2 regions of the Cyclobacterium sp. SOCE241 genome follow, and region 2 is predicted to be linked to the other one. Evidence: riboswitches for the same ligand, from Rfam matches in the RefSeq annotation. Region 2 holds a riboswitch; the other holds the start of a gene.

Region 1 (11,964 bases), 2.4 Mb from region 2:
AATCACTAAAGGCCTGAAAGGCCAAAATATCAAAGCAATGGGTGCAGCCCATGGTAAGGAGATATATACATCATGATTTTGGCGGTATTGTTGCCTGTTTTTAGCAACAATTTTGACAAAATCTCGTGCATTGTACATCAAGCGTTATCGCTCATGGGCAATCAGTAACTACTCAGAGGCCAATTTTACCAAATTAGGTAGACATATTTGGTGGGGATTGTACAGGTATCAAAACAACAACACATACCCTTTGCTACGCCAACCCCTCCCCAAAAAAGGGTTCGAAGTGACGATTTGTTGTGGGAAGACTAGATTTTTCAACCCAAAAAAAGGCCGGAAAATATTCCCGGCCTATCTGATTGACCCTTTTGGGTCTACCTATTTTATTGTTGATTTAACTTTTACCCCTTGTCTTCACTGCATGATCAACGGCCCTAGCCGTAATTGCCATATAAGTAAGGGAAGGGTTTTGGGTACTGGTGGAGGTCATGCAGGCACCATCCGTGACATATACATTAGGGCAAGCATGTACCTGATTCCATTTATTGAGTACGGATGTTTTCGGGTCTTTGCCCATTCTGGCGCCTCCCATTTCGTGGATGTCCAGGCCTGGTGCACGTTTGTCATCCCTAGTACGGATATTGGTGAAACCTGCTGCTTCAAACATTTCCGACATTTGCTCCAAATAATCCTTGATCATGGCCTCATCATTGTCGTCATAATCCATGGAGATTTTGAGCTGTGGTATACCCCATTCATCCTTAAGTTCGGAGTCTAGGTTTACCTGACTTTCTTCTTTAGGAATGGTTTCCCCCATCATGTGGGAGCCCATGCGCCAAGGGCCATACTCGGGAGCTTTTGCCATGGATTTCTCCAGGTCATCGCCAATGCCCGAATAGTCATTGTAACTGCTTCTTCCTGAGCTAAATCCTGCTGCATAGCCTCTAAGGAAGTTCGTTTCCTGCTTGTGTAGGTTTCTGAACCTTGGGAAATAACCTGAAGTAGGTCTTCTGCCTTCTGTGGTGTATTCCTTCAATCCATCGTATTCTGCAGAGATGCCTGCACGATAATTATGAAAGGCTACATATTTGCCTAGCACACCACTGTCATTGCCAAGACCATTGGGAAAGCGACTGGAAGTAGAATTCAGCAAAATTAAATTGGTATTCAAAGCACTGGCATTGACAAAAATGACTTCTGCGTAGAACTCCTTCATCTCTTTGGTTTGGGCATCGATTACCCTTACTCCCGTGGCCTTACCTTTGGCATCGTCATAAATGATAGAGTGCACCACTGCATGATGGTGCATGGTAAGGTTGCCTGTTTTGGCAGCCCAAGGTAGCGTGGAAGAATTGCTACTGAAATATCCACCAAAGGGACAACCTCGCTGGCAAAGGGTTCTGTTTTGACACAGGGTTCTTCCTTGTTTGGCATAGAATTCCTGGTTTCCGGTGATATGTGCACAGCGTGCAACAACGATTTCCCTTTCCGGGTAATTGTTTCTCAAAAATTCCTTAAAATATTTTTCTCCGGCTGTCAATTCAAATGGAGGCAAAAATTCTCCATCCGGCAAATTTGGTTTACCGTCTTTGTTACCCGAAACGCCGATGAATTTTTCTACATGGCTGTACCAAGGCGCCAGGTCTTTGTAGCGGATGGGCCAGTCCACAGCAAATCCATCTCTGGCAGGACCTTCAAAATCGAAATCACTCCAACGCTGCACCTGTCTGGCCCAAAGTAGGGATTTTCCTCCGGTTTGGTAGCCACGAATCCAGTCAAATGGTTTTTCTTGAACATAGGGATGTTCGGTATCTTTTACGAAGAAGTGTTTGGTATCTTCTTTATATGCATAACATCTGCTTACCACCGGATTTTCTTCTTTTACACTTTGGAGGATGCCTCCCCTGTGCTCAAGTTCCCAAGGCATGCTGTTGGTAGTGGGGTAATCTTTGACATGCTTTACTTCCCGTCCTCTTTCAAGCACCAGGGTATTCAATCCTTTCTCACAAAATTCTTTGGCAGCCCAGCCCCCACTTATTCCGGAGCCGATGACGATGGCATCATAGCTGTTTTCTTTTTGCTTTTTATATTCAAATTGGCCATTGGGTCCTATCTAATTTATGCGTTTTCAATTAATTTACTGCCATAAAAACGTGCAGGAACCAGTTCGTATGGCTTTATTTCTGTCATGAAATATTCAGAATTGAGGTATCCCTGCAGGGCAAAACGTTTGGTGGTATTTAAGAATTGGCGGGTATGGCCGGCTTCACTATCATTCTCTCCTTCCAATGCCATTCCTTTTATTATGGCTTCTTCTGCCTCTTTTTGGTCCATTTTAGAAAATGCTTTGCCAAAGGTTTTCTTTGAAAAATCTTCCCAGCCTTTAAGCCCTTTTACGAAACCGTTTTGTTGATCGGCATTTAAACAGTCGTTACTCATAAGCAGAACAAAGTCCGGGATCATCAATTCTTCGGCTTTTTTGAGTGTGGTGCCGGGAAAAATTGTATTGGTCACTTGGCTCAGCAAAGCATGATCACTTTGGGTAATTTGTAGGTTTTGATAGGCTTGCAAAATGGATTCCTCACTGAAGTTGCAGGCAGGCATTAATACCGCCCCTCCGGTTAGAATCGCTAATTGCTTCATAGCGGATCTTCTATCCATAATATTTTTGGGTAAAATGAAAATACTCGAACAAGTTATTAAATTTTTGATTAACAGTCCAAGGTTTTTTTCATTGGTGCTAATTTCCCTTAAAAATGGGTTAATTTTACGATTGAAACTTAACCACCACTATTATAATATAAAAAAATGAAATTAAGATTACAACTATTATTAATATTGCTTCTTCCGATGGGACTTTTTGCCCAGACGAATATTAAAGTTTTGGATGCTGATTCTCAAGAACCTGTGTCTTTTGTAACCGTAAAGGTAGACACCCGAAAAGCGGTAACCGCTAATGAGCATGGCGAATTGACAGTGGATTTGACTGAGCCTTCTAATTTGCTTTTCTCACATATTGCCTTTGTTGATCAAATGGTTTTAATCCCCGCTTCCGGGGAGGTAACGGTATATTTGGAAAGGGGAGAAAATGCATTAACTGAAGTATTGGTAAGTTCCTTTGAATCCGAAAGACCATTGTTGGAACAGGCTGCCGGTATAGCAAGGGTGGCTGAAGCAGAGCTGTATCGATTTAATGAAACTTCATTGGTTCAGGCTTTTAATACAAAGCCCGGTATTCGAATTGAAGAAAGAGCACCTGCAAGCTATAGGGTTTCCATTCGAGGAAGTTCTTTGCGTGCTCCTTTTGGGGTGAGAAATGTAAAAGTTTATTGGAATGGTATGCCATTTACTGCAGCTGATGGTACCACAGCATTGAACATGCTTGACTTATCCAATATTCAAAATACTGAAATAATTAAAGGCCCTGCGGGAAGTATCTATGGCGCAGGAAATGGTGGAGTTATCAGCTTTACCAGCAAGGAGTCCATAGATGAAAACAAAATAAGTGCAGCTCTTTCTGTGGGGGATTTTGGCTTGGTTCGATACCGTTTAGGAATTGATCAGAAATTGGAAAATGGTGGAATTTCTGTAGGCTATACCAGTCAAAAATCTGATGGATACAGAGACCATACAGCCATGGATAGAGAAGTTGTTCAAGTCACAGGTTATTATCAGCCTTCCAAGAAACAAAAGCTTACTACACAAATACTTTACTCTGACCTTTTCTATGAGTTGCCCGGAGCATTGACAGCAGATCAGCTGGCAGAGAATCCACAGCAGGCAAGGCCAGGGTCAGCTGCAATGAACGCTTCAATCAGTCAGAAATCCATGTTTGGTACCTTGTCTCATGATTACAGGTTTAACCATAATTTGGACAATAAGACTTCCCTTTATATCAATACTACTGATTTTGAAAATCCTTTCAACACAGACTACAAAAAGGAAACGCAGTTTAGCTACGGAGGTAGAACAAGCTTTACTTATGATGACATTTGGGCGAACATACCTGTAAGGCTTATTGGAGGTGGTGAATACCAGCTTTCAAAGACTTCAGCACTTAATTTCGGAAACAATGGAGGGCAAATTGATACCATCCGTTTTGGGGATGAGTTGCTGACCACCACTTCATTTCTTTTTCAACAACTTGAAGCTGAGCTTACCGACAATCTGCTTATGACTGTAGGTCTAAGTGAAAACTTTTCCAGTTTTGATATTGCCAGAAATATAGATGCGATCAACGGAGTGCCATCCAATGCCACGCGTAATTTTGATCTTGTAGTTGTCCCTAGAGTTGCCTTATCTGCAAAATTAAATGCCAATTCGGCCTTACATGCAAGCATTAGTTCAGGCTTTTCTCCCCCGACCATTGATGAAGTAAGAACCAATGAAGGGTCTATTAATTTGGATCTGGAAGCAGAAAAAGGGGTGAATTACGAACTGGGTTACCGTTCCAGTTTCAACAAAGGAAAGGTAAATGTAGACGGGTCTGTATTTTATTTTAAATTGGATGAAACCATCACCACCTTCGTTAATGAAGATGGGGTTGTCCTTTTCAGAAATGCAGGAGCCACCAATCAAAAAGGTGTTGAGTTAATGGTTGATTATGCTTTGATTAGAAAACAATTAGGTTTTGTTCAGGAAGTTAAAGTTACCCATTCTTTTACCGGACATTATTTCAAATTTGATGAATTTATGAAGGGCGATGATGATTATAGTGGAAATGACCTTACCGGCGTAGCTCCCAATACTTTGGTCAATCAGCTAGATATCAAAACTAAGCCCGGTTTTTATTTGAATTTCACTCATCAATTTGTAGATGATATTCCTTTGAATGATGCCAATACGGTATTTCAGGAGGCTTACCATTTGATGAATTCAAGAGTAGGTTGGAGAGGTGATGTAGGAAATGCCCTTGATCTCGAGTTTTATTTTGGGGTACAGAATTTGAGCAATGCGAGTTATAGCCTTGGCAATGATCTGAATCCATATGGCGGAAGGTATTTCCAACCGGCAGCTCCAAGAAACTTTTATGGGGGATTAAGGTTGGACTAAGATATTAACAATCTCAAAAAAACAATTATATATGAACAGCAGGCCTGTATTCAATATAGAAGAAGTCAATAAAGTTATACGCAACAGGAGGTCTCAGTTTGTGGCCCAGTTTAAGGAAAATGATCCTGTTGAAGATGGGATCATCAAGGAGCTTTTGGAGAATGCCAATTGGGCACCTACCCATAAGCTTACAGAGCCTTGGCGCTTTGTTGTTTTCTCTGGCGATGGCTTAAAAAAACTAGCCGATTATCAGTCCAATTTATACAAGGAGCGTAGTAAAAAGACTGGGGTTTTCAAAGAATCGGTATACAATAAGCTGAAAGAAAACCCATTGAAAGCTTCTCATGTAATTGCAATTGGCATGAAGAGAGACTTGCGGGCAAACCTTCCCGAAATGGAGGAAATTTCATCTGTAGCTATGGCTGTTCAGAACATGTACTTAACTGCAAGCGCCAGAGGGTTAGCAGCTTATTGGAGTACAGGGGCTCCTACTTTTTGGCCGGAAGCAAAGGGCTTTTTTGGCTTGGGTGACGAAGACATGCTGATGGGCTTCTTTTTTGTAGCCAAGCCGGTATCGGATGGTTGGCCGGAAGGGAAGAGGAGTCCGCTATCTGATAAAGTGACCTGGGTAAAAGAATAATGTTTTTTTAAAAAAACTATATCAAAATCCCGCTTTGGCCATTTGTTGGTTAGCCTTAGTAGTGATGGGGGCATGTAGCGAAGACTACCTTCCCAAACCTACAGGCTATAACCGCATTGATTTACCGGAGCGGGATTTTGTTTCTCTAAATAAAAATTTGCCTTATGATTTTGAACATTCTGCCTATGCACAGATTGAACGAGACTCCTTTAACCTTGATGAAGAGACTTGGACCAATGTTCATTACCCAGGGCTTGAGGCCCGAGTGCACCTGACATACAAGGAAATCAATGGAGATGAAGAGCTGTTCAAAACTTATTTGAATGATGCAATGAGTTTGACCTTCAAACACCAGGTTAAAGCTTATGGAATCGATGAAGCTGTTTTAATGACACCCAAAGGCTATAGCGGCTTTGTCTCTGAACTAAGCGGGGAGGTGCCAACTCAATTTCAATTTTTTGTTACTGATTCCACACAACATTTTTTACGGGGAGCGTTATACTTCCAGACAGCAGTGAAAAATGATTCACTGGCACCCATAATTGAATACATCAAAGTTGATATGATGCATTTGATGAATACGCTTTCATTTGAAAATGTCAGATTAAAGTAGTATATTTAGAAGTATATTTGTACCCTTCCACCGGCTACTTTTTATATTTACTAGCGCCTAGTAAGCTTTCCAATTTTATTAAACATTTATTTACCTTTATGGCTACGCCAAAATTTTCCAGACCTAAAATAACCTTCCACCAAGACTTAAAACTAAGAGTTGGAGAATATTTTAAATCTCAAAACATTGCCCGATCAGGGAATATTGACCTTTTTATAAAGGCAGGCATCATGGTTGTGTCTTTTCTTTTGCTTTATGTTCATTTGGTGTTTTTCACACCACATTGGATTTTAGGCTTAATTGAATGCCTGATATTAGGTGCCTTGACAGCTTTTATTGGATTTAATGTGATGCACGATGGAGCTCATGGGAGCTTTAGTGACAAGCCATGGGTCAATTCTTTAGCGGGTATGTCCATTAATTTTCTTGGTGCCAATGTGTTCATGTGGAAGACCAAACACAATGTGGTCCATCATTCCTATACCAATGTAGATGGGGTTGATGACGACTTGAACGCAAGGCCTTTCTTACGTCTTTCTCCTAGTCAAAAGAAATTCAAAATTCATCAATTTCAACATTACTATTTCATTTTAACTTATTCCCTATTGTACCTTTATTGGGTGTTTTTCACAGATTATAAAAAATATGTAACGAGAAGGGTGGGGATAGTACCTATACAAAAAATGAAACTATCTGATCATATCAGTTTTTGGGGCTTTAAAGCCTTGCATTTGATGCTTTTTATTGCCATTCCGGTATACATGATGGGTTGGGTGCCATGGTTAATTGGCTTTTTGGTATACAGCCTTTTTGCCGGTTTATTGTTGACTTTGGTATTTCAACTGGCTCATAGCCTTGAAGAAACAGCTTTTCCCGTTCCTGAGCCGGTGTCCAATTGTCTGGAAGACGAATGGATGATCCATCAAATTAGAACCACGGCTAATTTTGCCACAGGTTATAAATTATTAACATGGTTTTTGGGAGGCTTGAATTACCAAATTGAGCATCATTTGTTTCCAAAGGTATCCCATATCCATTATCCTGCACTAAGTAAAATCATTAAGGAAACATGCAAGGATTATAACATTCCATACCTTGAGCATCAAAAATTAAGATGGGCGTTTAGGTCTCATTTTCGTCATTTGAAAATCTTGGGAACTGCATAAACTAAAATTGGAAGTTTGATATTTTAAATAATACCTGCTACATTTGTGGCAAGATCATTAGGGGTGCCTTAATATAACGGGCTGAGATCATACCCATATCACCTGAAACGGATAATGCCGGCGCAGGGAAATGAAAAATAGCTAATCGTACGTAATGCTATTGGGTAAACAAGAAAAGGAGATTTGTCCCCTCATTTCTTCTATGTTTAACCAGAATAAAATATCAACATGATTCGTATTTGTATTTCAGCAATACTCTTATTGCTGAGCCAATGGGCTATTGCCCAAAATAATATTCAGGGTTTAATTACTGACGCTGAGAATAATACACCTTTAGAAGGTGCGACTATCTACCTGGAAGGTACCTCCAAAGGGACAGTTACTGATGAAAATGGTGCCTTTCAGTTAATGAATCTGAAGCAAAAGTCCGCAAGTCTTCGTGTTTCATTTATAGGCTTTTCCTCCCAAACAATAAAGGTCAGCCTCCCTCAACAGGGACAGCTTGTAGTGGCTCTTGAACCTATAGCCATTACTGCTGAGGAGTTTATTGTGTCCGGAACACGGGCTTCAGAAACAACTCCTACAACCTTTCAGGTGATTGACAAGGAAACAATTGGGAAGGATAATTTGGGCCAGGATTTACCTTTATTGCTAAATTACACCCCTTCTATTGTGACGCATTCTGATGCCGGTACGGGAGTAGGGTACACCGGTTTGCGAATTAGGGGGACGGATCAGACAAGGATCAATGTCACTGTAAATGGTATTCCACTAAATGATGCCGAATCGCATGGGGTGTTTTGGGTTAATATGCCTGATTTTGCTTCCTCAGTAGACAATATTCAAATACAAAGAGGTGTAGGAACATCTACCAACGGAGCGGCCACCTTTGGAGCCAGCTTAAATATTCAGACCGATACAAAGAAAGAAGAAGCCTATGCCGAAACAGACAATTCCTACGGTTCTTTCAATACCCGCAAGCATACCATAAAAGCAGGTACAGGATTGATCAATGACAGATGGGCTGTGGATGCTCGCCTTTCGCAGGTAACATCTGATGGATATATAGACAGGGCTTTTTCTAACCTTAAATCCTATTTTGTTTCCGGAGGATATTATGGAGACAAGCATGTGGTAAAGGTGAATATCTTTGCCGGTGCAGAAAAAACCTACCAAGCTTGGTATGGGGTTCCTGAAAATTTGTTGGCCACCAACCGAACTTACAATTCGTATACTTACGATAACGAAACAGACAATTACAAGCAAAATCATTATCAGTTTATATATGCGGGAACACTTTCAGACAACTTAAAAGCGAATTTTGCTTTACATTATACTGCCGGTCAGGGTTATTATGAGCAATTTAGAGAAGATGATGACTTGGCAGATTATGGTATTAACCCAATACAAATAGGCGATCAACAAATTAATAGTACGGATATTATCCGAAGGAGATGGTTAGACAATGACTTTTATGGCGCTGTTTTCTCCTTAAATTATGTGTCATCAGATGGAAGGTTGGATGCCATTCTAGGTGGAGGAGCCAATCGCTATGATGGAGATCACTTTGGTGAAATTATTTGGATGGACATTTCTGGGAATACCAATATTCGGGACAAATACTATAACAATGTGGCGGTAAAAGATGATCGAAACGTTTATATGAAAGCCACTTATGAAGTGAGGGAAAGACTTTACCTATTTGGAGACCTTCAAGTGAGAGGGATTGATTATTCTTTTAATGGAAAAAATAATGACCAAAGAGATGTAAGTGGACAGCAATCTTATACTTTTTTTAATCCTAAATTTGGACTTTCATATGAAAGTGGCAATGGAAAAACCTTATATGCCTCCTATGCCGTAGCCAATAGAGAACCTGTAAGAAGTGATTTTACTGATTCTCCAATATCTGATATTCCAAGGCCTGAAAAGCTAAATAATGTGGAAGCCGGAATAAGGGTTAAGCAATCTAACTTTCAGTACAATGCCAATTTTTACTATATGGGCTATAAAGACCAGTTGGTACTGACAGGTCAACTAAACGATGTAGGAGCTTATATCAGAGAAAATGTTGCCAGTAGCTATAGAGCAGGAATAGAACTTGATGCAGCAGTGGTGCTTTCTCCACAATGGACTTTGGGTGGTAATGTTGCATTTAGTCGGAATAAAATTGATAGTTATACGGAATACAGCGATGTGTATGATGGAAACTGGGCTTTTACCGGTCAGGAAAGCATCACCTATAACAATACTGACATCGCCTTTTCTCCTGATGTAGTCGGAAGTGCTATTATTGATTTCAAGCCTATAAAAAATCTTGAATTGAGCCTGCTTAATAAATATGTAGGTCAGCAATTTCTGGACAATGCCCAGCAAGAGGATAGAAGCCTTGATGCTTATTGGACGACTGACTTCAGGTTTGTTTATACCTGGAATCCCGGATTTTTAAAGGAGGTGGTGTTTTCCGGGAAGGTGAATAATGTATTCGATAAACTTTACGAACCCAATGGCTACACCTTTGGCTATTTTGTCCCCAACAGTGAAGGACAGGGGATGCAAAGAGTAGCTGAGAATTATTATTACCCCATGGCAGGCACCAACTTTATGGCAGGAATATCCATCCGCTTTTAATAATAAGGAAAAGTAATTTTATTTTAAAGGAATCTCTCCTTGGTTTTGACCGGGGAGAGATTTTATTTTATGGGAGTTCCGTGGGTTTGGAGGATAAGTTTTTTTGCCAGAAAAGGAGAATTTTTGAGTACATTGACGGCTAATTTGGAGACGAAAGGAGCCCCAAATAGCCGCTGTACCGCCCTGCCGGTACGCAAGCGCCTGGAGAAATAATAATTCCAAGCCTTCGTATAATCTTCCTGAATAGCCTTGAGTTTCTTGTGTCTTAAGATAGCTTCTGCTGCTAATTTTCCGGTGTGAATGGCTATGGCCATACCATTGCCACACAAAGGTGTGATCATCCCGGCAGCATCGCCAATCATGATCACCTGATTTTCTACAGGAGATTTAGTTGCAAAACTGATCTCATTGATGACTTCGGGTTTATCCCAAAGAAATTCAGCACTTTCGTAAATCGCTTTAATATGAGGGTTTTTAAACAAATGTTGTTCTTCCATGGCAGGGATATTTCCCGCTGCTTTTAACTGAGCTCTGCTTCCCAGATAGCATAGGTTGAAATGTCCATGCTCTACTTGATTGATACCCAGGTAGCCTCCCTCATAATTGTGAAGGGCAACAATATTTTCAGCCTCGGCTATTTTTATGTGGTGTTTAATTCCTATATAAGGACTTCTCTGTTTTAAATAGGGGCGATGGAGGTATTTGTCAATTTTTGATCTTTTGCCATATGCCGCCAATACAATGGGAGAAACCAACTTTTCGCCATGATTTGTACTTAGGTCGAAAGCCATTTTTTGGGGTTGTAATCTATTGTTGCAATTTGTGTTTTTAAAAGAAACTTCACCCCTATCATCTCACATTTTTGGTAAAGATAGTGGTCTAAGTTGTATCTGCTGATACCAAAACCTCCCAAATCCAAAGGGATTTCAGCCAGGGCACCATTGACAGCAGTTAACCTAAAGGTGTTGATTTCGGCAGGTTCAAAAGAGGATGGAAATAAATTTTCTTTGATAAGAAAACCCCTTACTTCATTGGAGATGTATTCTCCACAAACCCTGTGAAAAGGATAACTCTTTTTTTCAATGAGCAGAACCTCTTTACCATTCTTTGCCAAGAGATAGGCAGCGATCAACCCTGAAAGCCCTCCTCCGATGATTGTAATTTGGTCTTGGTTCATGTATTTAATTAACTACTTGGATGCCTAATGGTTTGCAACTATTACTGAACCATTTGCCGGATTACAAATTAAAATTTTAATTTTACTTTCTATTATTCCTAACTTAATTAAAAAAACCAATATGTTAAAGTCAAAGGTAAGCCTTCTGATTTTGCTGCTAGTCGGTTTTGGACTGAATCTTGTTTCACCGGATTTAGCAGAGGCGCAGCGACGAAAGAGAAAAAAGGACAAACAAGAAGAAAAAGATACGGAAAAGAAGCCTTCAAAATCCAAGGATGGATTTAAACTTTATGGTGAAATAATTAAAGACAGCGCCCAGAGTAAAGCAGGGCTTTTTACTGTTCATAAGGTAGATGAAAAATACTATTATGAAATTCCTGAAGAAATGCTCGGCAGGGAAATGCTTATGGTTACCACTATCGCAAAGACAGCAAATGGAATAGGTTATGGTGGTGAGCGCACCAATACCCAAATGCTCAAATGGGAAAAGAAAGACAAAAATATTCTATTGAAAGTGGTCTCTTATGCCAATACTGCAGCGGACTCTCTTCCAATTTATCAAGCGGTAAAAAATTCCAACTTGGAACCTATTTTATACCGTTTTGATATTGAAGCCAAAGGAAAAGATGAAAAGGGCTGGTTGATTGAGGTGTCAGACCTATTCTCTAAAGATATACATGCGCTT
Region 2 (11,964 bases):
TTTGTCTTCATCTTCTGCATCCCCAATCTGAACGAGTGGGCCAAATTTTCCAAGTCTTGCAATTACTACTTTGCCTGATTTGGGGTCAATTCCTAACTCTTTGCTTGAGTTAACATCAGTTCGCTTGATGTTTTCTGTAAGCTCAACCTTTGAATGGAAGTTTCCATAAAAATTTTGAATCATCTCTTCCCAAGGTTGATCACCTTGAGCAATATGGTCAAACTCCTTTTCGACTTTTGCTGTAAAAGAAAAGTCAATCACATTTGGAAAATGCTCCACTAGAAAATCATTGACCACCATGGCAATATTTGTAGGAAACAATTTGTTCTTTTCCGTTCCTGTGGTTTCTGTTTTTTCTGCTTCTTTGAATTGTCCATCACCTATGGTCATTTCAATGTATTTTCTTTGAACACCATCTCTGGATTCCTTCACCACATAATTTCTTTTCTGCACTGTAGAAATTGTAGGTGCATAGGTAGAAGGCCTTCCTATGCCCATCTCCTCTAATTTTTTTACTAGGGATGCTTCTGTATACCTCGCCGGTGGACGAGTGAAAGACTGGCGCCCTTTCATTTCGATTAGCTGTAAAACTTGTCCTACTGTCAGTGGAGGTAATAATCCTTTTCCTGTTGTTTCTTCTTCCTCCTCATCATCAGTGCTTTCAAGGTAGACCTTTAAGAATCCTTGAAATTTAATTACTTCTCCACTTGCACTTAATGTTTGGTCTACATTTGATATGGCTATGCTAACATTTGTTTTTTCAAGTTGTGCATCTGCCATTTGAGAAGCAATGGATCGCTTCCAAATCAATTCATACAAGCGCTGCTCATTCCTGTCTTTACCGGCATCATGTTCGGCAAAAGAGGTAGGCCTAATGGCTTCGTGGGCTTCTTGTGCCCCTTCAGATTTTGATTTAAATTTTCTCTTTTTATGATATTCATCCCCATAAGCCGACTTTATCTCTTTTTCTGCATCCTTTAATGCATCATCAGATAAATTAAGGCTATCCGTCCTCATGTAGGTAATTTTACCTGACTCATATAGCTTCTGGGCAATATTCATTGTCTGGGCCACAGAGAAATATAACTTCCTACTGGCTTCCTGTTGCAATGTTGAGGTTGTAAAGGGGGTGCCGGACTTTTCTTTGCCGGTTTCGTTTCGAGAGATTTTATAGAAAAGTCAGCTTCTAAGCATTTTTCAAAAATTCCTCTGCCTCTTCCTTGCTCTGGAATTTCTTTGGCAATTCTGCCTGCAGGGTTTTACCTTCTACATCGAAAAGGGCTGTTATTTTAAAAGATACCGTAGGTTTAAATTTATCAATCTCCCGCTCCCTGTCCACAATGAAACGAACGGCTACAGATTGTACCCTACCTGCGGAAAGCCCTGCTTTTATTTTTTCCATAGTACCGGAGAAAGCTCAAAACCAACAAGTCGGTCGAGAATTCTTCTTGCCTGCTGTGCATTTACCAAATCATAATCGATGCTTCTTGGACTTTCTAAAGCCTTGGTAATGGCAGATTTGGTGATTTCCCTGAAAACGATCCTTTTTGTATTTTCATCTTTTAATTTAAGTACCTCTTTTAAATGCCAAGAAATAGCTTCTCCTTCACGGTCATCATCACTTGCTAGGTATACAGTGTCTGCACCCTTTACTAATTTTTTAAGTTCTTTAATTACTTCCTTTTTGTCCGAAGTTACCTCATAGGTAGGTTGGAACTTGTTTTTGATATCTATGGCATTTTCACCCTTAGGGAGATCTCTTACATGCCCGTAGCTGGAGGTGACTTTAAAGTCTTTCCCTAGGTAACCTTCTATTGTCTTGGCCTTTGCAGGAGACTCCACTATGACTAAATTCTTTGGCATGGTTAATTTCTTTAAAGATAAAAATAAATGGAACCAGGTTAATTCCCATAATTCAAGTCCTAAAAATAGATGTCATATTATTCTCTTCCAAATATTCATTCAAAGCAATTTTTATTGCCGACAAAATTTCCACATATTTATTTTTCATTTTGAAGTTTAAATAAAGGACATGGCTAAGGAATTATTGTTGGTGCGACATGGGATTACAGAGGCTCCCGGTTTTGATAAAAATGACCTTAAAAGGGATCTAATAAAGCCCGGAATTGATCAATTGGAAAGGTTAGCCAAGCTTTTGAATTCAAATGGACAAATTTGTGACCATATGGCCCATAGCCCCGCAAATAGGTGTAGGCAAACTGCGCAAATTCTTTCATCACAACTTGAAGTAAGGAAGTCCTCAGTGGTTATGGATATATATCAGGCCGGACATGGAGAGTTGCTCCAAGTTTTAAATAACTTCGAAAATGAAGATACCCATGTAATGATGGTGGGACATAATCCGGGTGTAAGTCATTTTGCAGCTTTCCTTACAGGTGAAGACCATTTGCTTTTTCACCGGGAATGATGGTTCGAATTGCCTTCTATGTGGAAGAGTGGGAGCATATTTCTAAAAATAGTGGCGTACTTATAGAAATTCTGCAATAAAGAATGCTTATGATTTTTATCAATAACCCAAAAGTGAAAGAGAATGTCAGCATCAGAAAAATTATCCCAAATCTCTAAATTTGATCCCAATGGCGTAGGTGTCAACACAAAGCTATTTGGATTACCCTTTACAGTAGATATGGCGGAGATGGTGATTCTTCCTGTGCCATGGGAGGTGACCGTAACTTATAGAGAAGGCACTATCAATGGGCCCGAAGCAATTCTCAAGGCTTCCACCCAAGTAGACCTTTTTCAAGAAGATATTATTGATGCGTGGAAAATGGGAATTACCATGCTACCCATAAACGAACTGCTTAAATCCCAAGGTGTGCAACAACGAAGCATTGCCAATGCTTATGATCAATGGCTTGAGGCAGGTGAACCTGAAACGGTAAGGAATCTTTATGAAAAAAGCCCTGAAAGAATCAATGGAGCATGCGAGAAAATGAACGATTGGGTTTATCAGCATGCAAAATTGTACATTGAACAGGGGAAAATAATCGGATTGCTGGGAGGTGACCATAGTACGCCTCTTGGCTTAATTCGAGCAATGGCAGAAAAGCATTTCTCTTTTGGTATTCTCCAAATTGATGCCCATGCAGATTTACGCCCAGCATATAAAGGCCTTGAATACTCCCATGCATCCATTGCCCATAATTTTATGAAAATTCCGGAAGTGAAACACCTGGTCCAAGTGGGTGTGAGAGACTTCTGTGAGCAGGAATGGGCCTACATTCAATCTGAAAAAAGGATCTCATTGTATACTGACGACCAACTCAAAGAAGAGCAGTATCAGGGAGTAAACTGGAGTGAGATTTGTAAACGGATTATTGCAGATCTACCGGAAAAGGTGTACTTGACAATTGATATTGATGGCCTTTTACCCCATCTATGTCCCAATACAGGTACTCCTGTTCCGGGGGGATTGGATTATCAGCAATTGATGTTTCTAATTAAAATGCTGGTCAAATCGGGAAGGCAGATTATCGGTTTTGATTTAGTAGAAGTAGCCCGTGGGGAAAGTGGAGATGAATGGGATGCCATTGTTGGAGCCAGAATTTTGTATAGGGTTGCCAATTTGGTAGGGCTTTCACAGGGGAAATTATCTTGGTGCTAATAATATTATATATAAGTTTGAAGACATCATTTAGGGGATTTGAAAGTAGATTTTATACGATTTCTGCTCATCCTATCAAGAATTCTTTGGTTTGACCCCATCTTAATTTATCGGTTGAAAGTGGATCATTGGTTCCTATAAAGACACAAGGCTTGGCTATTGAATTCCTCATGAAGAAGTTACTTTCTATTTATCGTATGATTTTGCTAGCCATCCGTGGCAGCGAACAGGATTTTACCAAATTGCCCATTAAAACCGGTATTTTTCTTTTGGCAATTCCCATGATCTTGGAAATGGTCATGGAATCCCTTTTCGCGGTAGTTGATATATTTTTTGTGGGCAAGCTTGGGGAACATGCCGTTGCCACTGTGGGGCTTACAGAAGCCGTGTTGACCTTGATCTACTCTTTGGGAGTAGGCATAAGCATGGCCGGTACGGCTTTGGTGGCACGGAGATTTGGTGAGAAAAAATTCAAGCAAGCAGGGACCTTGGCTTTTCAATTGTTACTGGTGGGCATTTTGGTCTCCCTGGCGCTGGGAATAGCAGGATTCTTATATGCCGGCAAAATTTTGCAATTGATGGGGGCAGAGATGGAAGTTTTGGAAACAGGAACCTCTTATACCAAGGTGATTTTCGCAGGGAACACTGCCGTGTTGTTACTGTTTCTGATCAATGGTGTTTTCCGTGGAGCAGGGTCAGCTCATTTGGCTATGCGTGCTTTGTGGATTTCCAATGGGTTAAATATTTTCTTGGACCCTCTGCTGATTTTTGGCTTAGGACCTTTAGAAGGCTTGGGTTTAACTGGTGCAGCTTGGGCCACCACAATTGGAAGAAGTTTAGGTGTAGTATACCAACTGTACCACCTTTTCAATGGGAAGCATCGCTTGGTGATTAGGGCTGACAACCTGATGGTGCGTTGGGAAACCCTTAAAAAGATCATTCAAATTTCACTGGGGGGTATGGGGCAATTTTTGGTTGACTCTGCTGCTTGGATAGTACTTACCCGTATAGCGTCAGAATTTGGCAGTGCAGCTGTGGCCGGGTATACCATTGCTTTTAGAATACTGCTTTTCAGTCTTATGCCTGCCTGGGGTTTGTCTGCTGCCGCAGCCACCCTTGTTGGTCAAAATCTAGGGGCAGGAAAAGCGTTCAGAGCGGAAATAGCTACTTATCTTACGGCCAGGTACAATTTTATTTTTCTTGCCTCCGTCACCCTGTTTTATTTGCTTTTTGCAGATTATTTGGCTGGAATTTTTTCGCAAGATGCTGCTGTAAGATCCATTGCAGCTGTTGGGTTAAAAGTAACCGTATTGGGTTATGTGTTTTATGCTGTTGGTATGGTGATGGTGCAAGCTTTTAATGGGGCTGGCGATACCAAGACTCCGGCCTATATCAACGTGGGTGTGTTTTGGTTACTGGAAATTCCCTTAGCCTATTATTTAGCAATTGTACTTGATCTCAATACTATGGGGATTTTTATAACCATTGCCTTTTGTCATTCTTTGCATGCCTTGATCGCTCTCTGGTTTTTCAGAAAAGGCTATTGGAAATTTGTTAAAACCTAAAACCATAAAATGGAATTAAGGCCAATCGCAACAAAAAAAGCTACCGGCTTTCTAAATACCGGTAGCTAGGGAAAATAGGTTTTGATAAGGTAGAATGTGTCCGTTTGAGCTTTACCTTATTTCTTTATCAAATTTATCAAATATATATCTACAGGAGGGTATTCAAATGTAATCATTAAGGGTATAAAATGTAGTCAAATCCTTCTAGAGGCCTATTTCTTAAGGATAGGTAAAGTTTATACATATAAAATAGTGTCCCTATTCAACATTGACCAAAGGGTGCAGGCAACAATATATTAGCCTTTATTTTTTTAACCTGTATTATGAAATAAGATTTCTCCGTCCTGATAAAAGTTAGGAGTGAAGTCTGTACGGTGTTAAAGGGAAGGATTGAAATCTCTTGGAGAATCAGGCTTCTTGGGAATTTTAGCCTAGCACCGCAATGATGAAATTGAAAGCAATAAAGAAGTTGCTGATTTTACAGCAATTCTAGCACGTATAGATTGTCTATTGTATTTTTCGGGTTTAATAGACAGTAGTGAGGATTACCAGACTGTCCACTTCTGATAAGTTCAATACCAAATCTTTTGCAGGATTCAGTAAAAGTTCTTTTCCATGGGCTCTTTCTATAAATATCCCCAAAGCTGTTTCACCATGGGACTCTGCTTGGGCTTCTAATTCCAAAAAAGTAGCAGTGGATCCATTCATGGCATATTCTTCTATCTTTCGAAAGATCATTTCCGGACCCCCAACAGTGAAAAGTTCATTGTATATGCTATAAAGTTCCCTTTGCATAGCAATGCCGGCCAATAGGTGACTTAATACCATCGGACTAATAATCACTTCACTCTGAAATGGCTTTAACAAGGATTCGTTGCTTGGATCAGCCAATTCCAATAATATAGATGGGGTCTTGTTCGAATTTTCTAAAATCTCTTCTATAAGGACAAAGCCTACCATTGTTCTAGCATCCGCCTCTTCTTCCTCCTCCATTCTGTCGCTACTTAACATTAGAATATGATCAAAAGTTGTGACTTCAATCCTTTTTATGACAGACCTCTTACATAATCTGCTACAATATGATCGATAACAATTCTTTCGGGGATTTCATTGAAAATCCCAAAATCTTTCGTTCTCTCCTGAAGTGGTTTTAAAGAAACTAGCCTTATAAAATAAGATTCATCTTCATAAGTTGTTAGTTCTTTAATTAGAGAAGGTACGTGTTCATTCCAACCCAAAATTAGAATACGATTTACTTCACCTTGTTCCTCAACTTGCAAAGGATTTTTATTGGAAAATTCTAGGCTATCATTTTCCAAAATCTCTAAATCCGCTTCTAAATCCGAATATTTTCTTGAGATTAAAATTAATTGATCTCCGGATTCAATTTTTGCTTTCTATCCGGGTTCAATAAAGGGATGTATTTTCCCTTTTCTTCTTTCACGATACCTACAACTATCGCGCTTGAAAAGGCTTTCTTTACAGCCCCAAATGAGAAATCAATAGCTTCGGGAAACTCCTTAGTAAAAATATTGTTTTTTGTCAATTGGGCCAATAGCTCATTATATACTTGAGAAAGTCCCGGGTGACGAATGTTTTGTGCCATCAATCGACTGATGATCGCATTACTTCCTATAATTTCTAATGGGCCATTATAAGACCTGTAAGCAGCATTGATTTTATTGTCATCTTGGATTTCTGCCACCACATAGGGAAGGTTGGTAATATTAAATTTTCTAGCTTCAGCATTTAATGAAAGTAAACATTTAATGGTTTCAATGTCTGGATTAATCAGTTCTTTTCTGTCATAGGCCAAACTGGGAATTATGATGACAGAGGCATTCAAAGCATCTACTCTCCGCAAATGCTCTCTGTCTATGGCCATTCCTGTCCTTAAAATTATTTCATGTGCCTTTCGGCCTATCATGGGGTTGTCCTTTAATTCCTGCATTTGAAAAGGACTCACCTCCTCAGAAAGTATGATCAGTTGTAACTTTTTAATATTTAATTTTTCGAAAAGCCTTTTTAGGTTGCCTGCAGATTGGAAAATTTCTGCTGCTATATGAATTGTACGATTGGACCAGCCCAAAATAACCATGTGATTATTGGCTGTTACAGGGGTTAGCCCTTGTTCTAAATGCCTGATTTTTCGGTTCATCCATGTGGTAATAATCGCTACCAAGGAACCTAAAAAAATTACGTAGCCCGCAAGGGTTAATAGGGTTGAAATAAAACGGCGCCAATTACCTTGATCGTCTCCCAAATAGCCGGGATCAGTGAGCCTCAAGAAAGCCCACCAAATGGCTTCTCCCAAGGTTTGGCTGGGGCTATTGGTCGGAACTACCAGCAAACCTCCGATAATTGATATCATGCCTATCAAAGCAGCTACGACCAATAATTGGTATTGGGCACCCTTCACCAACTGCCTTTCCAGGGTAAATAAAATTTTTCTCCGAATTCTAGGTCTTTTTAATCGCATAAACTACTTGGAAAAGGAATCTTTATAGACGCCAATATAGATATTATGTTAGAATAAACGATAAAGATTCCTATTGCATACAGTAGCCTTTTATATTTTCTGACCTGATTTCAGCACCTAATAAAGGTTTATTGAATATTTCCGGATTAAGGCCTTAAAAAATTTCAAAACATGCTATAATGATTTCCCTAGATGGTGAAAAACCTTCACCTAATACCAAATTAGGACTTGCTGAAGATATAAAATAAATCTAGGCCACAACCAAGTATTAAGCACTGCTATCAATTAAGAATAACTCGGATAGAGCGTGGATTGGACATGAAAAAGCCGAAATAGTTTGGGCTATTTCGGCTGTTGATTACCTTCAATGAACTCAACTCTCTCCAATCAAACTTAATCTCAAATTAGGCAATAGAATTTCCTGGACTTTCTCAGGAAGTTCGCTAAGGTGAAACTAAAACAGTATGGATGAATTTTTATCGATTTCATCACGTAATAGAAATTCCATTCCATATTTCAGGTTAAAATAGGGGAAGGAGTGAGGAAGGTAGCCCATATTATTTCAGGTGATTTGTTATTCTCAATCTGTTTCTTTCTCGCTTTCTATCAATCTGAAATTGCTAACAGTTTTACCTTCCAAGTGTTTGCTCCATTTCTCCAATAAAGGTTTCTCTAAAGAAAGTTCCCTGTATTCGTCTGGATTCATAATCGGCAAACCTTTTACGATCGGGTAAATTCTTTTACATTTACTGCAGTGGAGCCAACCTTCTAAAACGCGTTTTTCCGTGTCTTCTGTAATGGTTGTTAGGCTCAAGTCGGCTTTATCAAATGGGCAACATAGTTTATTTATGGTGGATAATCTCATGATTGATTCTTTTGAATTGAATTTAAATAATTTTGTAAGGCCATCTCGGGGTTATCATTCTGCATCACCCCGGAAATGATCGCAATTCCCGAATAGGGGAGTGCATGTAGCTCAGGTAGGTGCCTTGTCTTGATTCCACCTGCTAAGAATACCGGTAGGTTTGTAATTTCAGCCGCCTTCCTAATGGATTCGAAACTTACCAAGTCACAATGTTGAGTAGTAGAAGTAGGGTAGACGGAGCAGAATGAAACATAATCGAAGCCCAGTAGGTCAGCCTGATGGATCAGATTTAGGTCGTTATTTACTGTCAATCCTACTAAATGATTTTTTTGGGAAAATTCAGGGATTCCGGACAAGTTAACCGGAATGCTATCTAGATGAATGCCATCAGCCTGACTAAGCTTAAGCAAATCCCATCTGTTATTTACCAATATGGGAAAATTATAAGCTGAAGCCAAATTGACTACTTTATTGGTAAATGCTACCGCATCTTGCGTTTCTCCAAAATTATCCCAAATTTGAACAGCAATAAGAGGGAAGGTAAACAACTTTTCTAGTAAAGAAAATAGCTCCTCCTCAGGTTTATCTGAAGGGTCAATCACCAAGTAAATGCCTTTTTCAGATTGTAGGTTTAGTTTTTTCATTTCCAGCCTTTTTTATATGCTTCATAAAATGCGGCCCAGTAGGGGTCGACCTCCTGGTAGGGTAAAGGGGTAAGTTTTCCTTCCTTTCGAAGCAAAACACCCTTATCTGGACTAGTCAAACTACCAATTTCAGCACAGGGAATATTTTCTGTTTTCAACCGACCTATGATTTCCTGAACTTTATCTTTTTTGCAGGCAATCAACATGGCCCCTGCTCCAATGCAATGATTTGGATCCAGTTCGAAAAGTTGGCAAATAGCCTTTTGAACGTCACCAACAGGGATCGATTGTTCCGCTATAATTGCACCACAATTGGCTGCTGTAGCCATTTCATAAACAGCACCCAAAACCCCACCTTCCGTTACATCATGCATGGCCGTGACCTCTTTGTTTTCAGGTTTTCCTCTTGCCACCAGCGCATCTTTCAACGAGCTTGTTTGATAAAATGATGCTTCTGCTTGTTGGTAAATTTCTTTCCCGAGTTTGTTAGCAACTGTTTGGGGAAAACACATGCCCAGAATAGCCGCAGAAGAAATTGCTGCTCCTTTAGTAAGCAGTAAACTATCTCCCTCCTGAGCTTTGGTAGTGGTTAAAATTTGTTCAAGTGGTGCAATGCTAATAAAGGTGCCCCCACCGGCAATGGTGGAATTTTGTCCTTCAACAAAGCCCGTATGTCCTCCTGTAATATTCACTCCTAGTGCCGTGCAATATTCATGAATATATTGCCAATATGTTTTAAATTCCTCCTGACTAAAGGTAGCCGGTAAATTCAAAACAAACTGACCAAATTGTGGAGCGAATCCGGTGGTAGACATGTCGTTGGCCATCAGGTGAACCGAGAGCCAAGCCGACTCTTGTAATCCCAAGCTAGGGATCAAGGAAAGTGGATCACTAGTGAGTGCCATGCCTTGGTCTCCGGCTAAGGCCACCACAGATACATCAATGCCAAAGCCCGGTTTTACCCGAACATTTTCATTGGGTTTTCCACAACGTGAGGTAATAAAATTACCTAACATATGTTCATCAATCTTTCCAGGTTTTTGGCTCATTTATTTGACATCATTGAACTGAACATAAAGACCAAAGAAATCCCCATAGGGCATATTCCATTGTTGGACTGGAAACCACTTAGGCAAACCGGTGCAGGACCAGGTTATGGTATAATCTCTCCCCGCTAATGCCTCTTCGATAATTTTGATAAGGTGTTTTGGGGTGTAAAATGTGGCTGTCACATAAAAAGGGTTTTTGCCAAATAGTTGTTGCACCCTGCGTCTAAGGACTTTGGGAGAGTTTTTGTTCATCATTCCCATGGCTATACCGTATTTGCCAACCCTTGCCGCTTCACGGATTACCTTGACAGGATCTTTGTAATATTCAAATGTTGTAATAAAAGCAAGGGAATCAAAAGTGTGGTCTTTGAAAGGCATATGGTGGGAATCTGCCATCACCAAGTCCCCATCAAATAAATGAATTGCTTGGGATAACATCAATGGGGAAATGTCTCCACCGGTGGACTCAATGCCTATTTCTTTCCACCACCTGGTAAATCTGGTGGTGCCACAGCCAAATTCCAGTAAGGTCTTTACCCTTTTGTCTTTGGTGACCAGCTGTTCCATTACTTTTTTCTGCCAGATCTCGGCTCTCTTATACCGGCCTTCATACCAAAGTTCATAAGTGTCGGTATGGTCTCTGTTGAAGAACCATTCAGGCCTATTTTGCCAGTTACGTTGCTGCTGTGGGATCAGCCCCATTTTTTGTTTTTCTATTTCCATTTTGTCATTCTTTTTTTAAAAAAACATTCGAACGGATAATACCAGTGGAATGTAGCTTCAAATCACAAAAGGAAATCTGGCTTGCATCCCTACGTTGGCATTATCCAAATCAGGTTTCGGGTATTTTCTCAGCCGGTTTAAGTCCAGCACCCCGTGCATACAATAATGATTACAAAGATATTCAATAACCCATGTAAAGCAAGCAGTCTTAACTATGGCTGTATGAAAGAGAAGCTGGAATTCTAAATTAATAAAGGGTAAAATAGGTGTATTTTTAATATTTTCGATAAATTAGATAGTTGATTAATGATTTTTAAAATATAAGATTAAATACATGTCCGCATTAACAAAATTTATTACCTGGAAGAAAGGTAACACAGTAGTTTCATGGGTACTTTTTGGCTTATTGGTTCAGGTGATATTTAATCGAAAGAATGTACCGGCACATATAGAGGTGCTGGATGATACACTTACCCATCACTGTTCAAGGACTAAGAGGAATCGATGGGTTAGTGTCATTAATTTTATGGTAACCCCCAGATTTGTTAGGAGATTGGTTGAATCCCAATTAAACAAAAATATGGTTGAGCATGAGCGAGTGATTTTGTCGCTCGATAAAGAATTGACCAAGGATGATTTTTTTGACAAGGACAAGCCCCACAGGCAAAAGTGGGGCAATTGGTATGGCAACCATTTTTCGGAACCATTGAGATTTTTTGTCCCAGGAAATGGGGATTATAAAAACTTTTCTCCTAATAATGAGGCTTGCAATAGGTATGATTACAAGGGTTTGATGGAGGTAAGTGAATTGGTGAGAAATGCCGAGAAGGAAAAAGAAAAGTACGGGCCGTTGGTTCCGGTCATGCTTTGACTGCAGTGGCTCAATGTGAAGATTTTTGGTTTGCACCCAAAACATGAACATGACCCAGCGACCTGCTGAAGAATGGATCAAAGCGGATTATAAGGATGGTTTCGATGTAGAAGTGAATTATGGCAATAAAAAGTCCTTGGAAA

The links. A riboswitch is a leader RNA that binds a small molecule or an ion and turns the genes downstream of it on or off. The one in region 2 is predicted to bind thiamine pyrophosphate.
Region 1: another riboswitch for thiamine pyrophosphate. It lies ahead of WG932_RS18960 (TonB-dependent receptor); the one in region 2 lies ahead of WG932_RS00500 (class I SAM-dependent methyltransferase).

What each region holds. Positions count from the first base shown of each region.
Region 1 covers NZ_CP149779.1:3,797,873-3,809,836, reverse strand. Annotated here, with positions in the region: gene WG932_RS18990 (GMC oxidoreductase) at 395-1,996, opposite strand; gene WG932_RS18985 (gluconate 2-dehydrogenase subunit 3 family protein) at 2,119-2,661, opposite strand; gene WG932_RS18980 (TonB-dependent receptor domain-containing protein) at 2,809-5,052, shown strand; gene WG932_RS18975 (nitroreductase family protein) at 5,084-5,692, shown strand; gene gldD (gliding motility lipoprotein GldD) at 5,757-6,305, shown strand; gene WG932_RS18965 (fatty acid desaturase family protein) at 6,404-7,471, shown strand; TPP riboswitch at 7,521-7,617, shown strand; gene WG932_RS18960 (TonB-dependent receptor) at 7,700-10,102, shown strand; gene WG932_RS18955 (NAD(P)/FAD-dependent oxidoreductase) at 10,165-10,893, opposite strand; gene WG932_RS18950 (NAD(P)/FAD-dependent oxidoreductase) at 10,878-11,279, opposite strand; partial or broken gene WG932_RS18945 (zinc-dependent metalloprotease) at 11,401-11,964, shown strand, end outside.
Region 2 covers NZ_CP149779.1:101,940-113,903, forward strand. Annotated here, with positions in the region: partial or broken gene topA (type I DNA topoisomerase) at 1-1,863, opposite strand, end outside; gene WG932_RS00455 (SixA phosphatase family protein) at 2,033-2,428, shown strand; gene WG932_RS00460 (agmatinase family protein) at 2,552-3,625, shown strand; gene WG932_RS00465 (MATE family efflux transporter) at 3,796-5,190, shown strand; gene WG932_RS00470 (hypothetical protein) at 5,716-6,201, opposite strand; gene WG932_RS00475 (hypothetical protein) at 6,237-6,509, opposite strand; gene WG932_RS00480 (CASTOR/POLLUX-related putative ion channel) at 6,557-7,669, opposite strand; gene WG932_RS00485 (Trm112 family protein) at 8,250-8,534, opposite strand; gene WG932_RS00490 (thiamine phosphate synthase) at 8,531-9,178, opposite strand; gene WG932_RS00495 (AIR synthase family protein) at 9,175-10,227, opposite strand; gene WG932_RS00500 (class I SAM-dependent methyltransferase) at 10,228-10,950, opposite strand; TPP riboswitch at 11,020-11,114, opposite strand; gene WG932_RS00505 (hypothetical protein) at 11,285-11,821, shown strand; gene WG932_RS00510 (hypothetical protein) at 11,871-11,964, shown strand, end outside.